DNA from 3 places in the Paenisporosarcina sp. FSL H8-0542 genome. Region 1 is predicted to be linked to each of the others. Evidence: riboswitches for the same ligand, from Rfam matches in the RefSeq annotation. Region 1 holds a riboswitch; each other region holds the start of a gene.
What was found. Region 1 has a riboswitch for S-adenosylmethionine ahead of MHH33_RS05360 (methionine ABC transporter ATP-binding protein). Riboswitches for the same ligand answer to the same signal wherever they lie in the genome.
Positions count from the first base shown of each region.

Region 2: another riboswitch for S-adenosylmethionine. It lies ahead of MHH33_RS00755 (2,3-diketo-5-methylthiopentyl-1-phosphate enolase); the one in region 1 lies ahead of MHH33_RS05360 (methionine ABC transporter ATP-binding protein).
Region 3: another riboswitch for S-adenosylmethionine. It lies ahead of metE (5-methyltetrahydropteroyltriglutamate--homocysteine S-methyltransferase); the one in region 1 lies ahead of MHH33_RS05360 (methionine ABC transporter ATP-binding protein).

Region 1 is NZ_CP152050.1:1,013,794-1,021,214, forward strand. Features, by position in the region: gene MHH33_RS05335 (acyl-CoA dehydrogenase family protein) at 1-278, shown strand, start outside; gene MHH33_RS05340 (arsenate reductase family protein) at 553-912, shown strand; gene gcvH (glycine cleavage system protein GcvH) at 987-1,367, shown strand; gene MHH33_RS05350 (toprim domain-containing protein) at 1,555-1,896, shown strand; gene MHH33_RS05355 (thioredoxin family protein) at 1,909-2,217, shown strand; SAM riboswitch class I at 2,275-2,382, shown strand; gene MHH33_RS05360 (methionine ABC transporter ATP-binding protein) at 2,633-3,658, shown strand; gene MHH33_RS05365 (methionine ABC transporter permease) at 3,651-4,319, shown strand; gene MHH33_RS05370 (MetQ/NlpA family ABC transporter substrate-binding protein) at 4,373-5,197, shown strand; gene MHH33_RS05375 (hypothetical protein) at 5,697-6,230, shown strand; gene MHH33_RS05380 (hypothetical protein) at 6,557-6,706, shown strand; gene sufC (Fe-S cluster assembly ATPase SufC) at 7,004-7,421, shown strand, end outside.
Region 2 is NZ_CP152050.1:134,917-142,337, reverse strand. Features, by position in the region: gene MHH33_RS00780 (plasmid pRiA4b ORF-3 family protein) at 1-375, shown strand, start outside; gene MHH33_RS00775 (YjcZ family sporulation protein) at 481-579, shown strand; gene MHH33_RS00770 (cupin domain-containing protein) at 858-1,388, opposite strand; gene MHH33_RS00765 (methylthioribulose 1-phosphate dehydratase) at 1,391-2,020, opposite strand; gene MHH33_RS00760 (2-hydroxy-3-keto-5-methylthiopentenyl-1-phosphate phosphatase) at 2,017-2,676, opposite strand; gene MHH33_RS00755 (2,3-diketo-5-methylthiopentyl-1-phosphate enolase) at 2,673-3,887, opposite strand; SAM riboswitch class I at 3,960-4,064, opposite strand; gene MHH33_RS00750 (multidrug efflux SMR transporter) at 4,218-4,532, opposite strand; gene MHH33_RS00745 (multidrug efflux SMR transporter) at 4,532-4,867, opposite strand; guanidine-I (ykkC/yxkD leader) riboswitch at 4,926-5,029, opposite strand; gene MHH33_RS00740 (hypothetical protein) at 5,199-5,477, shown strand; gene MHH33_RS00735 (hypothetical protein) at 5,660-5,794, opposite strand; gene corA (magnesium/cobalt transporter CorA) at 6,028-6,990, shown strand; gene MHH33_RS00725 (VOC family protein) at 7,140-7,421, shown strand, end outside.
Region 3 is NZ_CP152050.1:1,684,316-1,691,736, reverse strand. Features, by position in the region: gene metE (5-methyltetrahydropteroyltriglutamate--homocysteine S-methyltransferase) at 1-2,100, opposite strand, end outside; SAM riboswitch class I at 2,247-2,352, opposite strand; gene MHH33_RS08860 (hypothetical protein) at 2,615-3,124, opposite strand; gene MHH33_RS08855 (hypothetical protein) at 3,281-3,766, opposite strand; gene MHH33_RS08850 (DUF5412 family protein) at 3,890-4,420, opposite strand; gene MHH33_RS08845 (hypothetical protein) at 4,558-4,920, opposite strand; gene MHH33_RS08840 (hypothetical protein) at 5,344-5,562, opposite strand; partial or broken gene MHH33_RS08835 (DUF3784 domain-containing protein) at 5,706-5,977, opposite strand; gene MHH33_RS08830 (ABC transporter ATP-binding protein) at 6,356-7,421, opposite strand, start outside.

The DNA of each region.
Region 1 (7,421 bases):
TGGAATCAGCTGTTCTGCGTACAGAGAAAGCAATCCAGCGTGACGGTGTTGATAAAGCGAACCAAAAACTTCTATACACTCAAATCTTCTGTCAGGAAGCTTTTGAATGTATCGAAAAAGATGCGAAAGAAACATTGATTGCTGCAGTTGAAGGCGATAACTTACGCATGATGCTTTCTGCACTGCGTAAATTGACTCGCTCTACTCCTTATAATGTAATTGCCAAAAAACGTGAAGCTTCGGTTAAATTGATTGACGCTGAGAAATACGTAGTTTAATAAAATCTCGATATTTGACCCTATTATTGAACAAGGCGAAGTGCTTCTGCCACTTCGCCTTGTTTGTATTTTAAGAAAACTATTAATACTAAAAATCACCGATAGGTTCTTCGATGAACCTAAGGAGAACTTCCTTCAATACTGGAAATAAACAAGTGAAAATATTTGATTGACGCAAAGAAAAACGTAGAATAAAAAATCCGAACGCTTCTGATGAGGTGTTCGGATTTATTTTTTGATAGACTGGTTAAAATGATGATAAGGAGGTTGAATGATGGCTATTACGTATTATGGATATCCGAAATGTAGTACTTGCAAAAAGGCTAAAGCATGGTTGGATGCCGAAGGTCTTTCGTATCATGATGTACATATTGTAGAAACTCCCCCTTCAAAGGAAGAGTTGAAAAAGATCGTAGAGACAAGTGGGTTGCCGCTTAAGAAGTTTTATAACACGAGTGGAATGAAATATAGGGAGCTTGGTTTAAAAGATAAACTGCCGACGATGTCAGATGAAGAACAATATGAATTGCTTGCTTCAGACGGGATGCTCATTAAAAGACCCCTTGTGACGGACGGCTTGAAAGCCACAGTAGGTTTTAAGGAGTCGGATTTTACTGTGAATTGGAAAAGCTGATTTTCTGTTCTTGTTTTTAAGGAAAGATTATGTCAAACTGAAGTTGAATATATTACATATTTGGAGGGGTATTAATGAGCACACCAAAAGAATTACGCTACTCTGAGGAACACGAATGGGTTAAAGTTGAAGATGGAAAAGCACGCATCGGCATCACTAACTTCGCTCAATCTGAGCTTGGTGATATTGTATTCGTAGAACTTCCACAAGTAGGCGACGAAATCAAAACGAACGAACCATTTGGCAGTGTTGAATCTGTTAAAACAGTTTCTGAGCTATACGCACCAATCAGTGGTAAAGTAGTTGAAGTGAACAGCGGATTGGAAGACAGTCCTGAATTCGTGAATGAATCTCCATACGAGAATGCATGGATGATCGTTGTAGAACCTACAGATTTGTCTGAAGTGGACTCATTAATGACGGCTGAGCAATACGAAGAAATGACACAAGAGTAATATCGTTAGTTGAACGCCGACATTTGTTCGGCGTTTTTTGCATATGTCGATTATAACAGCGAGTTTAAAACGGGATATTGAAAAGAGTGGCATTGGTTGTGATCGGGAAGAGTTGCAACCTGATGGACTCCGTTTCAAGAAAACTTTTTAAACAATCTTTTATGTCAGTACAGCCAGGAGTGATCCCATGCCAATTGATAAAGTCATAATTGTAGAAGGTCGATCAGATAAACAGCGGATTCTGCGTCTTATTGCAGAGCCAGTTGAAATTATCTGCACGAACGGAACAGTCAGCCCCACGCGATTGGAAGAAATATTAGCCCCCTACGATCAGTTGGAGATTTATGTATTTGTCGATGCTGATAAGTCCGGAGAGAAATTACGTGCGCTCATTAAACGTGAATTTCCCGAAGCACTTCATTTATATACTGATCCAGCCTACCGAGAAGTTGCGACTACACCAATGAAAGTTCTAGCGACTGTGTTGCTCGGAGCGAATATCGATGTTAAAGCGGAATTTATTGCCTAAAGGATGAATACAATGAAAGAATGGACGCGTGCGGAGTGGGAAAATCATTCTCAAAACGCAAAGAGGGCAGCTTATTATTTATATACGCCCATGTGTGGAACTTGCCAAGTTGCCTCAAAAATGATGGACGTTGTGGAAGAACTTTTGCCGGATTTGCAAATAGGGAAAGCAAACTTGAACTATGTAGAAAGTTTAGCGGTCGATTATCAAATCCAAAGCGTCCCTTGTTTACTCATTGCGGAAAATGGTCAAATAGTTGAAAAAGTTTATGCTTTTCAATCAGTTCCCTATCTCTATAATCGTTTGCAAAAAAATAATTGACGTTCGCATTTGAACGTGTTACATTATCATTCGTAACTAAAAACTTAATATCGTAAACTCTTATAAAGAGAGGCTGAGGGAAGTGCCCTATGAAGCCCGGCAACCGTCACAATTTGTGAAATGGTGCCAAATCACTCAAAGCGAATTCGCTTTGAAAGATGAGAGAACGGTCTAACGTATATAATTGTGCATTAGTCCCTTCTGCTTGTCTGCGGAAGGGATTTTTATTTTTTTAGGATATTTCAATAAAATGATGTTGATATTAAATAAAATGAAAGAGGTTATTTGCGCACGCTAAGCTTGAGAGCAGGTAAGTGGTTTTAAACTTGTTGACTCATGCGAAACATGCGGCCAGCGCAATTGCACGATAAAGAAAACAAATAAAATGCTTGATAAATTCAGAGGTGAAGTAAATATGATTCAATTAAAAAACTTATCAAAACGGTTTGAAACCGGTAATGGACAACTCATAGCGGTAGATGACGTGAATGTGACGATTGATCAAGGCGAGATTTTTGGCATAATCGGTTACAGTGGAGCCGGAAAAAGTACGTTAATCAGATTATTGAATGGCTTGGAAAAACCTACTTCAGGTAGTGTCACTGTAAATGGACACGAAATCTCGTCCAGTTCAGGACAAGATCTTCGTAGTGCAAGACAAAAAGTAAGCATGATTTTTCAACATTTCAACTTACTATGGTCGCGGACAGTCGAGGAAAATATTTCATTCCCACTAGAAATTGCAGGGATTAGCAAAACGCAACGTTCAGAACGAGTTAAAGAATTAATCGAACTAGTTGGATTGACAGGGAGGGATAAAGCATACCCTTCCCAATTATCCGGCGGTCAAAAGCAACGGGTAGGAATTGCCCGTGCCCTTGCCAATAATCCTGAAGTGCTGCTATGTGATGAAGCGACATCAGCACTTGACCCTGAAACAACAGATGCCATTTTGGAACTATTGGTAGATATCAACAAACGGTTGGGTTTGACAATTGTCCTGATTACACATGAAATGCATGTCATCCGTAAAATTTGTCATCGGGTTGCGGTCATGGAAGCTGGAAAAGTGGTTGAAATGGGAAGTGTACTTCAAATATTCCAAACTCCTGAACAACCCATTACGAAACGCTTTGTTGCCCAGGTAAATGGTCCGGAGTCAGCCAGCCAGACTATTGCTCATTTGGTAGAGCAATATCCCTCAGGCAAGCTTGTGAAACTAGTGTTTGTCGGAGATAGAACGGAGCAACCGATTCTATCAAGATTAATTAAGCAATATCAAGTAGAAGTTAACATCGTTCAAGGGAATATCGCACAAACTCAAAATGGTGCATATGGAACGTTATATTTACAAATCGACGGTGATTCAAATGCCATCGACCAAGCGATTGATTATTTACATGGACAAGATGTTCATACGGAGGTGATTTCACATGATTGAAAACCTTCTACCGAATGTGGATTGGGAAAAAATGTGGGAAGCCACACTTGAAACGTTATATATGACTGCAATGGCTACCGTTTTAACTTTCATAATTGGACTTGCACTTGGAATTTTGCTGTTTGTAACTAGCCCTCGTCAATTATGGGCAAATAAAATAGTGTACTGGTTAACAGGGGCGTTCGTTAATATTTTCAGATCCATCCCGTTTATCATCTTAATTATTTTGTTGATTCCGTTTACTAAATTCCTACTCGGTACGATTCGTGGGGCAAATGCTGCATTACCGGCACTAATCATAGGTGCAGCACCATTTTATGCCCGCATGGTCCTGATTGCATTACGTGAAATAGATAAAGGTGTAATTGAAGCTGCTCGCTCAATGGGTGCTAAAACTTCCACAATCATTTGGAAAGTGCTACTTCCGGAGTCCATGCCTGCATTAATCTCAGGACTGACCGTTACAGCAATTGCCCTTGTAGGTTATACTGCGATGGCAGGAATTATCGGAGCGGGCGGTCTTGGAACACTCGCATTTTTAGATGGCTTCCAACGCAGTAGGGGAGATGTAACAGTTGTTTCCACAATTATCATTTTACTAATTGTCTTTATCATCCAATGGGTGGGAGATTCGATTACAACAAAAACAGACAAACGTTAAGGTGCTTTCGGGTGAAAGCTCGATCACATAAACAAAAAAAGGGAGAGATAATGATGAAGAAATTTGTAGCAGGAATTTTATTATCGGCAAGTGCAATCACTCTAGCAGCATGTGGCGGAGGAGCTGACTCATCATCAGGTGGAGACAGTAAAGAACTTGTAGTGGGAGCATCTAACATACCCCATTCAGAAATTTTGGAACAAGCAAAACCGTTGCTTGAAGAAAAAGGTATTGAACTTAAAATTGAAACTTACCAAGATTACATTTTACCGAATGAGGATTTGGAAAATGGCGATTTGGATGCAAACTACTTCCAGCACATTCCTTACTTCGAAGCTCAAATGGCCGATCATGGCTATGATTTTGCCAATGCTGGTGGTATCCATATTGAGCCAATCGGTGTGTACTCAAAAAAATATAAGTCTCTGGATGAACTTCCTGAAGGAGCAACGATACTAATCAGTAATTCAGTTGCTGACCATGGTCGTATCCTATCTATGTTGGAAGCTGAGGGTCTAATCACATTGAAAGAAGGCATTGATAAGACAACAGCCGAAGTAAAAGATATTGTAGACAATCCGAAGAACTTGGAATTTGATGCAGAATACGAAGCAGCACTACTTGTACAAATGTACGAAAATGAAGAAGGCGATGCGGTGTTAATCAACTCAAACTACGCAATCGACGCTGGGTTGAACCCATTGGAAGATTCAATCGCTATTGAAAACTCAGAATCTCCATACGTAAATATCATTGCTGTAAAAGCTGGTAATGAAAAAAATAAAGAAATTAAAGCATTAGTTGAAGTATTGAAATCTAAAGAAATTCAAGATTTCATTTTAGAAGAATGGGGCGGCTCGGTCGTTCCAGTTAAATAAAGTAATCCTATGGACGTCGGGAAACCGACGTCTTTTCTATTTCTTGGAAGAGGATACTTAGTCAGTAACTTGAAGATTGTTTTTTTGTGGGAATCAATGGGTGAGACCGATTAAATGGTATTTGATGCCGATTAAAACTAAGTCAATGCCGTTTAAATCTCGTTTGAACCCAATTAAATTCAAGACAATGCCAATTAAATTTCATTTTACTCCAAATTAAATGAGTGTCATACCGAGTTAGGATTTAATCCAAACGATGATTATACTAATGATTGTACATTACATAGCACAGGATAGTTTTGAATTGACAACAAATATAAATGAAGATGAGGCATTACCATGTTAATCGTGAATCGACTTTCACGTGAAAAAACTAATGAAAGTAGCTCTTTGGAATCATAATTTTCAATGTGTTCCGACTATTTTGTATAGCCTTTACATTGGGAATATTGTTATGGTAGGATAATGATGCAAATTGACTACATATAAAGGAGATTCAATGATGAAAAAATTATTACTACTACTTACTTCACTTACAATCGTTCTTGCGGCATGTTCATCTGATAAAGAAGAAAAGCCGGAAACAACAACAAACGGAGCAGCAAAGACTGAAGAAAAAGCTAATCCTGCAGCAGATATGATGAAGTTTTATTTATCCATTTCTCAATCAATTAATGAGGTTGATGCTGATTTAAACGCTTTTGAAGATGCACAGGGTGAAGCAGCACTTCCTGAAGGTGCCGATCTTCAAGCGATGAAAGATGCAGCAAAAGCTTCTGCAGACAATGCATCAGCAAAAGTAGAAGCGTTGGAAGTTCCTAAAACCTTAACAAAGCAACAAGAAGCAATTAACAGCGCACTTTCTAAAATTCAAGAAGCTTACACAATGAAATCAAAAGCGTTAGCTTCTGAAGGCGAAGTTCAATTAGATGAAGCAAATGCAAAATTCCAGGAAGCTGACAAAGAGTTAAATGCTGTCCTTGAAGAAATCGGTTTGGTTGGTTCAAGTATTTTTAATGAAGTTTCTTTATAAGAAACAAAATGTTTTCCAAAAAGTTCTTCCGTTAATTCGGTCGAACTTTTTTTTTTTGAGCTGATAACTCGTTGTAAATTGTACATATGCGCTTGCTGCTTGTTCGGCCTGATCCAACGTACTGAGATTAACCAGTTCGTCCATGAAAATCGAATCGATACATATTTTGTTATAAATCAAAAATAAAAGTTATGAGAGTTTTTGTTTGAAAGTTTGACCAGTGGGTATATATACAAATGTGAAGGATTACAACTTACAACAGTAGGTTGAAAATTTGAAAGGAATGATTCACTATCCAATCACTAGATTTTACCTACACAGAACGTATGGACCAAGCATTCAGAAGCGCACATGGAGTTGGATTGGTTGATTATCAAAACGACGCCGATATACGAATTAGGGTTGAAATGCAACGTGAACGTGATCATGAAATTGGCCAACAAATCGCGGCTCGTCTAGAGCGTCAAGCACATTGAGAAGTATAATAAATAGTAGCAAAAGTCAGTGAGCCTAGGTTCATTGGCTTTTTTTTGTCGTTTCTTAGTGAAATCGATTCTCAATTAGATTCGCTTTATTGAAAATGAAAAACTGTGAATGATAGTATATGATAAATCGTGCTGATATTAGTTAATTTCAATTGTGTTAAACGATTTTCATATATTTAATAGGCCGTTTAAAAGATTTGCAAGGGGTCGATAATTCGGTTAAGATTAGAATGATAATAAATTAAGAATGGTTTTTTCCGTTCATTTATACAATATGGAGGTTATAAAATGTCGACTTTAGTTATTCAAGATCTTCACGTTGCCATTGATGGTAAGGAGATTCTTAAAGGATTGAACCTTACACTTAATACAAACGAAATTCACGCAATCATGGGACCAAATGGTACTGGTAAATCTACTTTAGCTTCAGCAATCATGGGTCACCCGAAATATGAAGTAACTTCTGGTTCAGTCACTTTAGACGGTGAAGATGTACTGGAAATGGAAGTAGATGAGCGCGCTCAAGCGGGTCTTTTCTTAGCAATGCAATACCCAAGTGAAATCACTGGTGTAACGAATGCTGACTTCTTACGCTCAGCAATTAACTCACGCCGTGATGAAGGTGATGAAATTTCAATTATGAAATTCATCCGTGAACTTGATTCGAAAATGGAATATCTAGAAATGGACCAAGATATGGCTCAAC
Region 2 (7,421 bases), 880 kb from region 1:
GAAGGATCGTTTGAATTCAGAATGTATCAACAGTTTATCCGTACTCAGCTATTACTCGCACGCAATGTGGATTTGACCAAATACGTCCATGACTCCCCCGTATTTCGCTACATGTATGACTTTGGAGACAGCTGGGACCACGAAGTGGTGCTCGAACAAGTAGTGGATGATTACACGTATGATCATCCGCAACTGCTCGAAGGCAAAGGTACTTGTCCGCCTGGATATGACGAATTCAAGCGCGTCATGAAAGACAAAGATGACCCTAAACACGCGGGGATGAAAGCACGGGCAGAAGGTCAAGGGTATCAAAAGTTCAACTTAGCCAAAGTAAATGCCGTCTTGAAAGAAGAATGGTGTGGCCAAATAAAATGAATGAAGCAAGAAACAATCTTGTGTAGTGAACCGTGATTTTTTCCCGGGTCAGTGCCAAAGATGTGCATATGCTAAAGCATCCTTTCTAAAAAGGTGGTGTAAAGCATGGGATACGAATGCTGCAATACTAGCGGTTCTACGTTCACGTTGATTGTTGTTCTCTTCATCTTGTTAATTATTGTCGGTGCGAGTTGTCTATACTAATTTATAGAAATTAACCCTCACATCCGACTATGACGCACGACTCTTTCTTCCCCCATCGTGTGTAATAAGTACAAAAAACCTGACTCCTTACGGGATGTCAGGTTTTATTGTGTGTCTGGAAAGGATGATTTTTTCCGTGTCCAGGCGAATGGACGGAAAGTGACCACGAATGAACGAAAGCCTTGCTGACTGGTCAAAAACTTGGGCTAACTGGATGAAAATCAATCTTGACTGGTCAAAGACCTTTATCAAGTGGTCAAAAAGTAATCAACCTCTAATTAAGCGACTGTTTCCTTCTCGTAAATCGGTACCCAGCCTTCTGTCGTGACAAAGATGCGTACTGCTACAACTTTACGGTCTTCCATCAGCGTAAAGTAGTGCCGAACATTTTCAGGTACAGAGATTAAGTCTCCCGGTTGCAACTCGACATCAAAGAACTCTCCGTCTTCCGATTGAATGACGAAAATGCCATGACCGCTGACGATGAAACGCACTTCATCGTCTTCATGATGGTGCTCTTGTTGGAAATTTTTCAACAGTTGTTCCAAGTTAGGCGTTGATTCAGAGAGTGAAATCACATCCGCTTGCTGGTAGTTGCGTCGCTTGGAAATGTCAGCAATTTCGATTCCGAATGCGGATAGAATCTGTTGTTTTTCTTCATCTGTTAAATTGAATTTTTCACGAAGTTCGGTTGGAAGCTTCTCGATGGCCCATTTTTCGTAAATAACTTCATTGCTGTTCAAAAAGGCGATGACTGCTTGCTCTTCTTCAATGCGTTCGTTGTTTGCGTGTTTGCGAATGTATGCCATTTTTAATAACTCCCCACTACATGTTTTATAGTTGCTATTTTCACTTGGTACGAGAATAAAAATTCCCATGCTTCCAAATATTTTTTCGCTTCAAAAGCGTCTTTGCCCCACACCGTGATGCCGTGATTTTTAATCAGGATTGCTCCCGTGTCCCCTGTTACATAACGATCAAATTGTTCAGCAAGTGTCGGGATATGCGCGACATTTGGAATGATCGGAATGCTGACTTTGGCATCTTGTTCCCAGGAACCGAGTGCTTTAATAATTTCATTTCCGGTGAAATCGATATGTGTATCATGTTTATACAGTTCTGTGATGACATTGTTGTCAATCGTGTGCACATGAAGGACACAACCGGCATTTGTTTTGTTATAAATCTTAGCGTGGAGCAACGTTTCGGCCGATGGCTTTGACATCGTTTCCTCCAATTTTTCACCAGTTGCATCAACCAGTAAAAAGTCATGATCCGTGAATTTCCGTTTGTCCTTACCGGATGCTGTAACGAGGAATGTAACCGGTTCATTCGTTACCTTAATCGATAAATTACCACTCGTGCCGTAGAACCAATCGCGGTCTGCGAGTTCTTTTTTTATGGCCGCAAGCTCGTTCCAGCGGGAAAAGTAATTGCTCATGTGCGTACCTCCAATTGCTTTAAAATGTGAATCACGTCTGTAAATGTTTCAAATGGCTCAAAAGGAATATCGAGTTCTTCGCACTTTTCAATGAGGAAGTCCCGCGCTATGACTTTGTCTGCCAGTTTGGCCGCTTGCAAATCGGTAATGGAATCACCGATGACGATTTTGTAAGTGTTGTCGTCACTCAGTTTGCGAATGATGGATGGTTTACAACAACCACAGCCATTCGAGCAATGTTCATCGCATGTATGAGGCCAGTTGATTATGATGGTTTCTCCAGAAAAATCTGCCACGTTGCAGTAAATACGGTCGTCTTCTATATGTTCCTTCACGAGTGGCTTAACAAAGAAATCAATGCCTCCAGATACAATAAAGAGTGGAATCTTCTGTGCTTTCGTATAGGCCACAAAATCCTCAAATCCTTCTCGAATTTGTGCCTGTTTCAATACAAATTGGGTAATTTCATCTTTTTGGTCGGTTGATAGCAAGTTGAAAAGTTGTGTTACGCCTTGTTGAATGGTTATTTGTTGGCCGAGAATCTGGTCTTTAATCGGCTCCCACTCAGGTGGTGCGAATTTTTTCATGATGGCCATAATGTTATCTTTCGTGGTAATCGTGCCATCAAAATCACAAAATATAACGGGTTGTGTCATCGTACTTTGTCACCCCACAATTCCAGTGCTTGTTGCAGTTCTGCATTTGTTTGTGCAGCCTCTGATAAGGTCTTTCTTGAAAGCGTTGCATCAACCGCTTGCCTGAATGCTTTTCCCCCCGCCACAGAACCTGCTGGATGTCCGTGCACCCCGCCACCTGCATTGATGACGGAATCAATACCAAAGTCTTCAATCAGTTGCGGCACCATGCCCGGATGAATTCCGGCTGAAGGCACTGGCAAAGAGGTCTTTATCAAACCAGGAACCTGGAGTGCTTCTGCAATTTGTAATGTTTCTGATTTTTCCAAGGCCACACTGCCATACGGTGAAGGAAATAACGAGAAATCCGCCCCGGCAAGTCGCAATATTTTACCCAGTGCGAGGTGGTTTGAGAGACCATACTTTCGGGATGGAGTGAATGCTCCCGAAACGGCTGGGTGTGCCATTATCGGAATCGCAATTTCTGGATCTTCAGCTAAACTTTGCAGTGTATCCAATCCGTATGCATAAACATTAAACAGCAACATATCTGCCCCTAGCTCTGTCGCATGTCTTGCTTTGTCTCTTAAGTCGAATGTACGTCCTGTCAAATTCACTGCGTAACGTGTGCGGTGACCTGTCTCCGAGAGAACATGCTCGAGTACTTCACGTCCTTTTACAATCCGTTGTTCAAAAGGCGTCGACTCGTTTTCGAATAAAATTTCATCATCTTTCACAAAATCCACACCACCGCGTGCTTGGTGTTCCAGTTGTGTCAGTAAAAAGTCCAAATCTTTCCCGAGTATGCCTTTAAAGATACTCATGACAAATGGTCGTTCTTGCACGCCTGTCAGTTGTCGTATGCCTTCTGTGCCGAATTTCGGCCCTGGAAAGTGTCCCGTTAATTCCGGACTGAACTCCAAATCAATTAATTTGATTTCCCCGTCCAGTGATAACTTGCCAAAAGTCGTCGTTAAAATGGCTGGCAAATCAGGACTGAAATTCGCCGTGGGGTATGCAATGCGAATAATTCCTTTCGTTCTGCTTTCTAATTGACTATTTTCTTTTTCGACAGATACAACGCGTCCCTTATGTTTCTTCAGTTGCTGTTGTTCCAGTTGTGGTAAGTCGGTCCATGATCCGACCGTCAAGCCAAGTGCGATGCCTTCTGCTTTTTTTTCTAAATTTTCTTCTATGCTATGGACTAAATAAGTCGCGACTACTTCACTCAATGTCTTCACCTCTTTAGGGAAAATAAAAAACCTCTTCACAAAAAAGAAGAGGTTAGTAGTTGAACTAACATCCTCTTATCTGTCAGCTACTGCTGCAAGAATTAGCACCGTGCCTACTCGCGTAAGTCGGTTGCCGGGTTTCATAGGGCTAGTCCCTCCACCTGCTCTTGATAAGAAAAATGTAGATATGATATTTTTTTAAAATCTAAATTGGATTATGACAGGGTGCAAAATACTTGTCAACATAATTTTCTAATAAATTAAAATATACTGCTTTTTATATGTGTGATAAAGCTATGCTATGTTTGCCGGGAAATAGATATGACAGTCCTAAGAAATAAATTTCAAACCGACAGCCGCTCCTAACACCATGGCAATAAACAGCATGCGCAACCATGTTTTAGGCTCCCCGTATAAAATCATGCCTAAAATCGCTCCACCTGAAGCACCAATACCAGTCCACACTGCGTATGCCGTACCCATCGGAAGGGTTTCCATGGCGAGTGCAAGGAACAGGAAGCTTGCCAAAAAGCTTGCGAACAATCCGCTAATGGACTTCCAATTGCGACTTTTATGCACTTGACTGATCATCGCCACACCTGTCATTTCAAACAATCCAGCAATGACTAAGAATATCCACGCCATTAGGATTCCACCTCTTCCTGTTCTTTTGTCACCAGCTTAAGCCCGACAACCCCAATTAACAGAAGTGCAATCAAGGCAATTTTTGCGATACTAAATGATTCCCCGAAAAAGAGGATATCCGCAATCACTGTACCAGCTGTACCAAGTCCGACAAACACTGCATACACGGTTCCAACAGGAAGTGTTTTCCCTGCCATAATCATTAAATAGAAACTCACCGAAATCGCAATTGCCGTGCCCAACCATGTCCAGATATCATCCGCATGCTTGAGACCAATTACCCAAAACACTTCAAAAAATGCTGCTATGAAGACTTTCATCCATTCTTTATTCATGAAAACATACTCCTTTTCCAAATCAAAATAAGCCCGAGAGATAAACGTATCATACGTCATCTCCCAGGCTTTTATCCTTCCGTGTATCTTTGCGTGTGTGCAAAGCGTTTTCTCTTGGACCAGACCAAACCGGTTGTTTGCGGAACCCTAGAAAACTTGGCCGCCATTGTGAAAATGGCGCTTTATGCATTTATTAATTCCATGGCTAGAATAAACTATATTTTACAGAGAGTCAAACGATGCGCTCGCTTTAAAGAAACAGTTGTAACAATTGGAAGTAAATGTAATACTTAATGGTAATATATTTGGTTGTTGCGGAAGGAGAATCACAATGAAAACCTTCAAAAATAAGATCATTATTTTGATCATGTCCATCGTCATTTTCGTCATTTTTTATCAGTTACTTGGTTTTTTTGCAGGTAATCTACTTCCTATCTCTCCGCTTGGTACGATGATTGGATTGATCATTCTTTTTCTTCTCATCCCGATTTCGTATTTGTTAGCGCATGAAAAAGTTATTAAAGATCCCCATATGATTGAGTTTTTAAACAAGAAAAAACTCTCCATTAGAAATGAGAGTATTAAAGTGAATCAATTTATTTATATATGACTGCGTTTAGTTAATTCCAAGGTGTCTGTGATGAATTTAATTGAGAAAATCTCTTTTCTTGTGCTCTTTGAGTGGACTTACTTATAAAGTCCATAAATCGCGTCAAAGATATTTTTTTCCAAGGTCTTCGTTGAATTTCCACGTTAATGACTCTCCTTTAAATCGCATTTTTTATTTTTCCTTTATCTAGCTTTTAGAGGTATTCGTTGTCGTTTATGAAATGGAAATGTGGCAATGGTTCCCGCGACTCCACTGATGGCTAAAAACGAAAGGATTGCGATAGGTAAAGCTTTCTTTTTCAAACGTGTTTGACTCATGTAGGACCTCCTTGGATTTGAGCTTGCACCTTTAGTGTAGTCGATGAATATGAAGAGGATGTGAATGACTTGTTAAGACATTATTTAGAAAATGAGCTTTTAATGCGAAGTTATAAGAAATCAACTGGTAACTTCTCCTTTTTCAAACGAATTTTGTTGGCTTCAATACAAGCACATCGAACTTTCGTGGTAAACTACTACTAGAATTTACCGTGTGAAACGAGGTTTTACTTATGATTCGAACATTTGGAGTTACCGTTGATAGCCAATTAGAAATGGACTTTCCTTTAGAAGATCTACATAAAAAGTCATTCGACTGGTACTGGATTGATTTTGACAAACCATCAGCCACTGAATGGGCTTTGCTTGATTCGTTCTTTCATTTCCATCCACTGGCGATTGAAGATTGTTTACACCGCTTGCAGCGCCCGAAAGTCGATTACCACGATGGATATCATTTCTTTGTCGTCCATACGCTGAATGAAGAGACGCTTGAAGCCGAGGAGTTGGATTTATTCGTCGGAAAGAATTTTGTTGTTACTTTCCATCATAATGCCGTTCAAGAATTGGACTTGGTTCGAGAAAAATTGCAACGCGATGCTTCCTTCTGGGAACGTGGAGCGATTTATGCGATGTATCAAATTCTCGACAAAGTGGTTGATTCCTACTTTCCACTTGTGTACAAGATTGAGGACCATTTGAACGAAATTGAAGATCAGATGACGTTTGATATGAAGCATTTTTCGATGGATACCGTCTTTGAAATGCGCAGTGACTTGTTATGGTTGCGCCGAACGATTTTGCCGATGCGTGATTTGATGTACCGTGTATTAAACTCGAGTCGTTTTAACCTTCAACAGCACGAACATTCCTACTTTGCGGATATTTCTGATCACCTCGTCAAACTGACAGAAATTGTGGAGTCAAACCGAGAACTTACAGCGGATATTCGAGATAGCTATATGGCAATGAACTCCAATCGAATGAACCGAATCATGATGATTTTAACGATTGTATCCTCCATTTTCATTCCACTAACATTTGTAGCAGGGGTATATGGCATGAACTTTGAAAACATGCCGGAACTCGAGACGAAATACGGCTACTTTTTCGCTTTAGGCGGAATGGCACTTATCGGATTGTTAATGTTCGCCTGGTTTAAATACAAAGGCTGGCTGAATTTATTCAAATCATAATGAAAACCATCTCCCGAAAAAAAGGAGATGGTTTTTTATTTGATCGGTTTCCAGTTCATAAGTTCAAACAGGATTTTCCCATTGTAGTATCGAAAATAGAAATAGGATGAAGAACTCAATTTCAGAAAATTTTTGGGGAGGATTATAAGATGAAGGAAAAGTTACTAAGAGTTGGAACTACATATTTACCTGTTACAGACGTAGAGCTATCTTCGGAATGGTATGTACACAAATTAGGTGCTGAATTAAGCTACAAAGACAACGATAAAGCTATTCTTAATTTAGCTAACCAAAGTATATTCCTTGTTAAGTCTAGAGATAATCAAAGCTCGAACTTCTATGACATTAATGGGAATGAACATTTCTCTATTACCTTTGAAGTGAATGGATTATCTGCTTTAGAAAGTATACACAAGGATTTCAATGAAAAA
Region 3 (7,421 bases), 670 kb from region 1:
ATGAATGTCGTATACACCAAGACCGATCCCTTTGTCATACGTGTTTTCTTCAAACGATTGAATTAATTCACCATGACTTCTTGATGTTTCAATCGAAATAACATCAGCATCGAGTGCTTTAATCGCATCGATAATATCTTTAAAGTCCGAATAACACATATGGGTATGAATTTGTGTATCGTTTTGTACTGACGTTGTTGCAAGTTTAAACGCATAAACTGCAGCGTCAAGATACCCTTCCCATTTTTCACGTTTTAACGGCAGCCCTTCACGAATTGCCGGCTCATCAACTTGAATCATACGAATTCCATTTTCCTCAAGCGTTTCAACTTCTTTTCGAAGCGCAAGTGCAATTTGATTGGCAACAACATAGCGTGAAATATCATCGCGAACAAACGACCAGTTTAAAATTGTAATTGGACCTGTCAGCATTCCTTTTACAGGTTTGTCAGTTATTGATTGGGCATATAAGGATTCTTTAACTGTTATCGGTTCTATAAATGACACGTCACCGTAAATAAGTGGTGGTTTCACACATCGCGAGCCATATGACTGGACCCAGCCAAATTTCGTGAATTGGAAGCCATCTAATTTTTCACCAAAATACTCAACCATGTCTGTACGTTCAAATTCTCCATGTACAAACACATCTAGACCAAGTTCCTCTTGAATTTCAATCCACTTTTTAATTTCTGCTTTTATATATGTTTCATATTCTGTATTCGTTAACTCGCCTTTACGCCATTTTAATCGGTTCTTTCTTACTTCTTGAGTTTGCGGGAAACTTCCGATTGTTGTTGTTGGAAGCAGTGGTAACTGAAAAGCCTCTTTTTGTATCTCTTGACGGACTTTAAATATTGCTTTTCGTTCCGCTTTATACGTATGCAAGTTTTGAATGGCTTCTTGAACTTGTGTGTTATTTCGGAATGATGATTTTTGTAACGCATGAATCGCTTCTGTACTTGCACTGATTTCTTTTTGTATCGCTTCTTTTCCATCGTTTAAGCCTTTTGTCAGTAGAACAATTTCATGTAATTTTTCATTAGCAAATGATAATGCTCCTTTTAGGACGTCATCAAGCGTTTCTTCACTTTTAACTGTCACAGGTACATGCAATAAGCTTGATGAAGATTGTACAATTAGACGATCTTTTGAAACAACATCCACAATCTCTGCAAGAATTGCAGAATGATCATTAAGATTCGCACGCCATATGTTTCGCCCGTCAATAATACCAGCAGCAAGAACCTTATCTTTTGGGAAACCATACTTTTTCAAAGCAGCAAGATTTTGACCATTATCATATACAAAATCAAGTCCAATTCCTTTAACAGGAAGTGAGATGACATCTTCGTAATGTTCAATGCTTTCAAAATATGTTTGTAATATCAGCTTTATGTTTGGCGCTGCATCATGCAATGTTTGATAGATATCCTTAAATAACGCAACATCTTCTTTGGAAATCGTTGTAGATAAAATCGGTTCATCGATTTGTACCCACTCTACTCCTTCTTTTTGTAATTCACGTAAAATGTCAGCGTAAAGCGGTACAAATTTTTCAACAACTGCTTTAAATTCATTTTCTCTATAACCCTTTGACAGTTTTACAAATGTGATAGGTCCTAAGATTACAGGTTTTCCTTCGATATTAAGTTTCTGTTTAGCCTCTTTATAAAATTGAAGTGGCCGGTTTTCAACAAGAGTAGGTACTGCTTCATTAAGCTCTGGAACAATATAGTGATAGTTTGTGTTAAACCATTTTGTCATTTCAGATGCAACAGCACCTTTATTGCCTCGTGCTATATCAAAATACGTTTCAAGCGATACTTTACCGCCGTCGTATTCAAAGCGTTTCGGTACTAATCCGAACATAACGGCTGTATCAAGCACATGATCATACAAACTAAAGTCTCCAACTGGTATCAAGTCAATTCCTAAATCTTTTTGTTTCTGCAGATTGTTTAGCCGAATCTCCTCAATTTGTTTTAAGAATGATTCTTTTTCTAGTTTCCCTGCCCATAACTGCTCCAGTGAATTTTTCCATTCACGTTTTACACCAATTCTTGGATAACCTAAATTCGAACTTTTCACTTTGCTCATAATATTTTTTACACTCCTTCTATTTTTATATTTTCATGCCCATTTCTATTTGAAACAGAGCAAATGAACCCATATTTCTAAAAACAAAAAAGCCTCTTCTTGGAAGCAAGAAGAGGCTCATCATTAAAAATATGTGACAAGATCTCAACTCATCTTCCAAGCATAATCGCTTGAAGGAATTGGCACAGTGCTCATAATGAGTCTGTTGCCGAGGTTTCAAAGGGCCTTTCCCTCCACCTCTCTTGATAAGTAGAAATTAACTATTTAGTTTTATTAATGGTTTAAATGGTATCAGTTTTGCTCGTTTTGAAATCAACGAATTTCACTTATTTATTATAATAATACAAACATTCAATAAAGTAAATAAATTCCTGAAATTTGTTTTTTCCCGTTTTTATCTTTTTACAAAGTACACTACGGATGTAAAGAACAGATTAAAGGGCAGCCCCAATAGTATTTGCTCGTCGTGGAATCGATGGAAATAAAATGAGCATGATTGCTGCTGAAGCAGAAACTATTTACAATAATTAATACTGTTTGTTAGAACACTTGGTCCTAACTTACCTGTTTTGGAATTTGAGAGACGCACCTGAACTTCGACATTCTTCATTTCTGCTGTAATTAAATCAAATCGTCCAGCCCAACTTGGACCATTCTCCTCTGGGGTTGGATAAAGCTTAAAACGCCAACTTATTTCTTTTGGAACAAACGCAAAACCTTCATAGCTATCGAAGTCTCCATACGAAGACGGTTCAGGAAGATGAACAGCGAGAATACTTATATTAGTTCTTGCAAAACTTGGTGGATTTAATTGCACTTTATAGATTAATGCTACACCTTTTGTATTCGTCAGACTTTTATCAACAGACTCCAATGTTAGGCTACAGGGCACTGAAATCACTTCTAATAATTCATCATTTTCTTCATTTATTGCCTTTGCTTTTGGTGGTCTTTCCCAAATTACAAATATTAGAGTTGTTAAACTTAATAGCAATAGCAAAAATATAACTGATATTTTTTTCATCTAATCACCTACCTAATTTTAAAGGTAGTATTTCCTTATGATAAGACAATATTCTTGTTCAACTATCCAGCCCCGTTAGTTCAATGAGAAAAAGACCGCTTAAGCATCTCGATGTTCTTCAACTAAGCACCCGTTAGTTGAACAATAATGCAGTAGCTATTTTAACTTTTTCATCGAAACCGATTTATCTGGGAAGTGTAAGAGTATATTTCCTCCTGATGACAAAATGACTTCAAATGATAATGTTGATTCGTTAATTGGTAATAATTCTTCAAACAACCAGTCATCTATTTCACGATTATTAATAGGTTTATCATTATCATAATTCAAGTGTTGAAATTGAAAGAACGAGACATTGTCAAAACTCAATATCCAAACATCGTCACTGGAAACAGTGAAGTGAATGTTTGAGTGAAGGAGACTTTTATGTTCAATTTCAATTTTTATAAGTCTATAATCGTGAAAACCCCAAGAGTTAAAACGATTAAAAATATCTTGAGGCAATCTATCAGATAATGTATTGAATACCTCTTTGTATTTTTTCGCATTTTCCATCCATTGATTATCTAATTTATCCAATTCTTCATCATTCGTGCCATCCATATTTTGAGCTAAATGCAATTCATATAATAAATATTTCATTTTTACAGCCCCTTTCTTTTCAGTGTTTCTTCAACTAAACTGCCCCGTTAGTTGAAAAAGAAAAAAGGGCTACCAAAACAGCCCAAAGATTTTTACTAAAGTAACCGTTAGTAAAAAGAATTATTAATCCGAAAAAGTTTCCCCTTTATCTAAGTTCAAAGTGTGATTATTTATTGTAATAATACCGTTATTTGTCCAAGCCACATCTGCCTTGTGCATATTGTCATCATAGTAGATATTCTTCTTGAACCAAAGGGGACCATCTACTATTCCTACTACACTAATAGAAGTAGCTGCACCACCATTTAATGTGTAGAAGTTGATTGTCGTTTTAGAATCGGGTGATTGGGTTGTTGCAATGGGTTCTCTTGCAAATGTATTCACTACTATCCCTAATAGAAAAATTGCTGAAAGGGGAAATGCAATTAAGACAGTCATCCAACTTCTCCATCTTGCTCCCCTGTTGCTTTTGTCTCTAAATCCCGAAATACCCATAAAACAAGTAGTAAACGTGAGCAACAATAAAACCGAAGCAGGTGGTGCAACTGACCACGAATGGTTATAAGAAGCATATAAAGTCTGTAAAGAAAGAACCGTTACTAACAAGCATAAAAGAAAAGACCACAAATTATATTTTCTTTCCACTATTTCCACTAAATTACCTCCCGATTAGAAGTTCTGGTGTTCCCCAAAAAATCTTCTTCTTCAACTAAACTGCTGCGTTAGTTGAAGAAGAAATGGTCTTACTCCTTATTAAAGTAAAGCACCCGTTAGTTGAAGATCATTCATTTCTATTCACCCGGCATATAGCCTATTACTTCATTGGTTTCAGGGTCAACAAGTATTAAAGGTGGACCAACTACAACGTCCTCTTGGTCTATAAAGGATACCCTTAATACTTCTTTCCCTTCATAAGTTTTATCCAGTAATTCATAGCTATTATCAGCAATCGTTTTTTTCACATCAGCACTTTTCCAGTCCGCTATAGCACTGCCACCCCAACCTTTTTCTTCGATGAAATCCCAAGCAACTTTTCTAATTCTTTCATAGCTATCTGTGCCTTTGGAATTCACTTCATCTTGTTTAGTCGAACAACCACAAATCAGTAAAATTGATAATACTGTTAATGTTAAGGAAAAAAATCTTAACTTCATTCACTTGGCACCCCTTTTTAAAATCAATTGTTCTTCAACTAACCTGTTCCGTTAGTTAAAGAAGCTATTGCATATAATCATATTTGATTTCTCTTTATGTATTTAATTGAAATCACAGTAGCTATGATTGCAACTATAAAAATACTAAGTGGATACATAAGCTGTAACAGTAAATTGTGATCAGGGCTCGTTATCCAACCTACGTACTCCTCAGCCAAGGTATAAAAAACATAGAATTAAATTACAAACACAAAGATGTTTACAAATTTATTCATGAATTAAGACATCCCCCTTCCCTTTGCTAATTTATCTTCCTCAACTATACAGTCTCGTTAGTTCAACAAGAAAAAATGCTTCACTCCTTCTTGAAGTAAAGCGCCCGTTAGTTTAAGAGTGGAACATCGACAAATAATACACTTGGTATTATTCTTGTACCTTTTTAATCAATCCGATTGTATGTACTATTTTTAAATCAAAAAATGCAAAAGCACCACATATGCAGACCCCTAAAATCATTATTGCTGTAAAAAACCAGCCTTCTCCCCAAGTAACTATCAAAGAATATAAACATCCCGAAGCAACAGCTAATGAACCATATTTCGTTCTCCATTTTTCTAGTTTCGATTGGTTTTTTTCTTCCAAAGTTTTATTCCCCACAATCCTGGTTGTTAGCACAATAGCGGTTGCTCTTAATGAACAAACGCACCCGTTAATTGAAGTACAATCCTTCACAAATGTTTAAATAATTTTTCAAATTAACTATTCAAGTATTAACTGATAAACATTTACTTTTTAAACCGATTCCCTGTATTAGCGTATATAAGAGTAAACACGACAATACCGATAAATAATATGAGACCAAAAACAAATAACCAATTGTTTTCATATGCTTCACTAAGTACCCAAAATACCATACTGAATGATAAAGCGAACATCATTTTCCCCATAAACTTACAGAATGCAACCGTATCATATTTTTTTTTTCTTCTTGTGGCAACGTGTTAAATCCAGCAATTAAAAATGAGCCTTTACCATTCGATAGAATAATTCCTAACATTACGAATAACACGATGATTAAAATTGTTCCAAAAACAATAAACCCTCCCTGCTACCTATTACATTATTTTAGTACGATTAGATTTCAGAAATGTTTCATTTTTTAATTAAACTGCTGCTTTAGTTCAATAAGAAAAAAGGCTTTACTTTCTTAGAAAGTAAAGCCTTTTGAGTACTACTTCAACATTTCGATATACATATAGAGGTTGTCTACAACTTTACTGTTTCCAGTAATTCTATATTAGACACGAACCCTTGATTCCCCTTTAAATTAATACAATATTTTTCCATTTAACAAACCTTTGTACATTATTTGCTATATAAAAATGTCTATCAAATCTACTTACAATTTGATAGACATTTTGATTAGCTATGGGTTTTATACTGCTTCTTCCACTATGCCGTTCTGCAACAGGTACATTTTGTGATACAAGCCTTTTTTTGCAAGCAACTGTTGATGATTGCCCTGTTCAACAACCTCGCCTTGATGAAGGACTAAAATCAGCTCTGCATCTTGAATCGTACTCAAACGGTGGGCAATGGCAATCGTTGTTCGTCCTTGTCGCATTTTTTCAAGACTTGATTGAATTGCCACTTCTGTTTCCGTATCGATGTTTGCTGTTGCTTCATCCAGCACCAAAATCTTCGGATCCGTTGCCACCGTACGGGCGAATGCGACGAGTTGACGCTGACCACTTGAGAAGGTTGAGCCTCGCTCGGTTACTTTTTGCTTATAGCCTTCTGGCAACAGATTGATGAAGCCGTCAGCTTGAACAAACTCTGCAGCAGCACGCACTTCGTCATCCGTCATACTTTGCTTGTGCAAACGAATGTTGCTTTCAATATCCCCGAAGAACAAGAACGGATCTTGTAGCACAAGTCCCATTTTATCCCGTAATTCCTGAGCTTTGAAATCTTTTACAGATTGTCCATCTATCAAAATATCACCTTGTTCAAACTCATAAAAACGCATCAATAAATTGATGATGGAACTTTTCCCACTTCCGGTATGGCCGACTAGCGCTACCGTTTCCCCAGGATTCGCGGTGAAGGAAATGTTTTTCAATACATCTGTTTGTCCATCGTAAGAGAATGTTACATTTTTGAATTCAATTTTCCCAGCATCAATCCGTGCATTTGTGTTCGCCTGGCTTGGCACAAGTTCCTTTTCATCGAGTAGCTTGAAAACACGGGAAGCCGCTACAATGGCTTGTTGGAAAATCGATAAACGTTGCATGACTTGATTAATCGGTTCAAAGAATCGGTCAATATACGTCACGAAGGCGTAAATCACACCAACTTCGATCGTATTGCTGAATGAAGTTACCCCGAAATAGCTTAGCAACATAATCAGCGCAAGTGCATACACCAAATCAATCGCGGGACGCAGCAACAGACTATCCATTTTGATATTACGCTTGCCTGCTTTCCAGTGCTGTTCATTG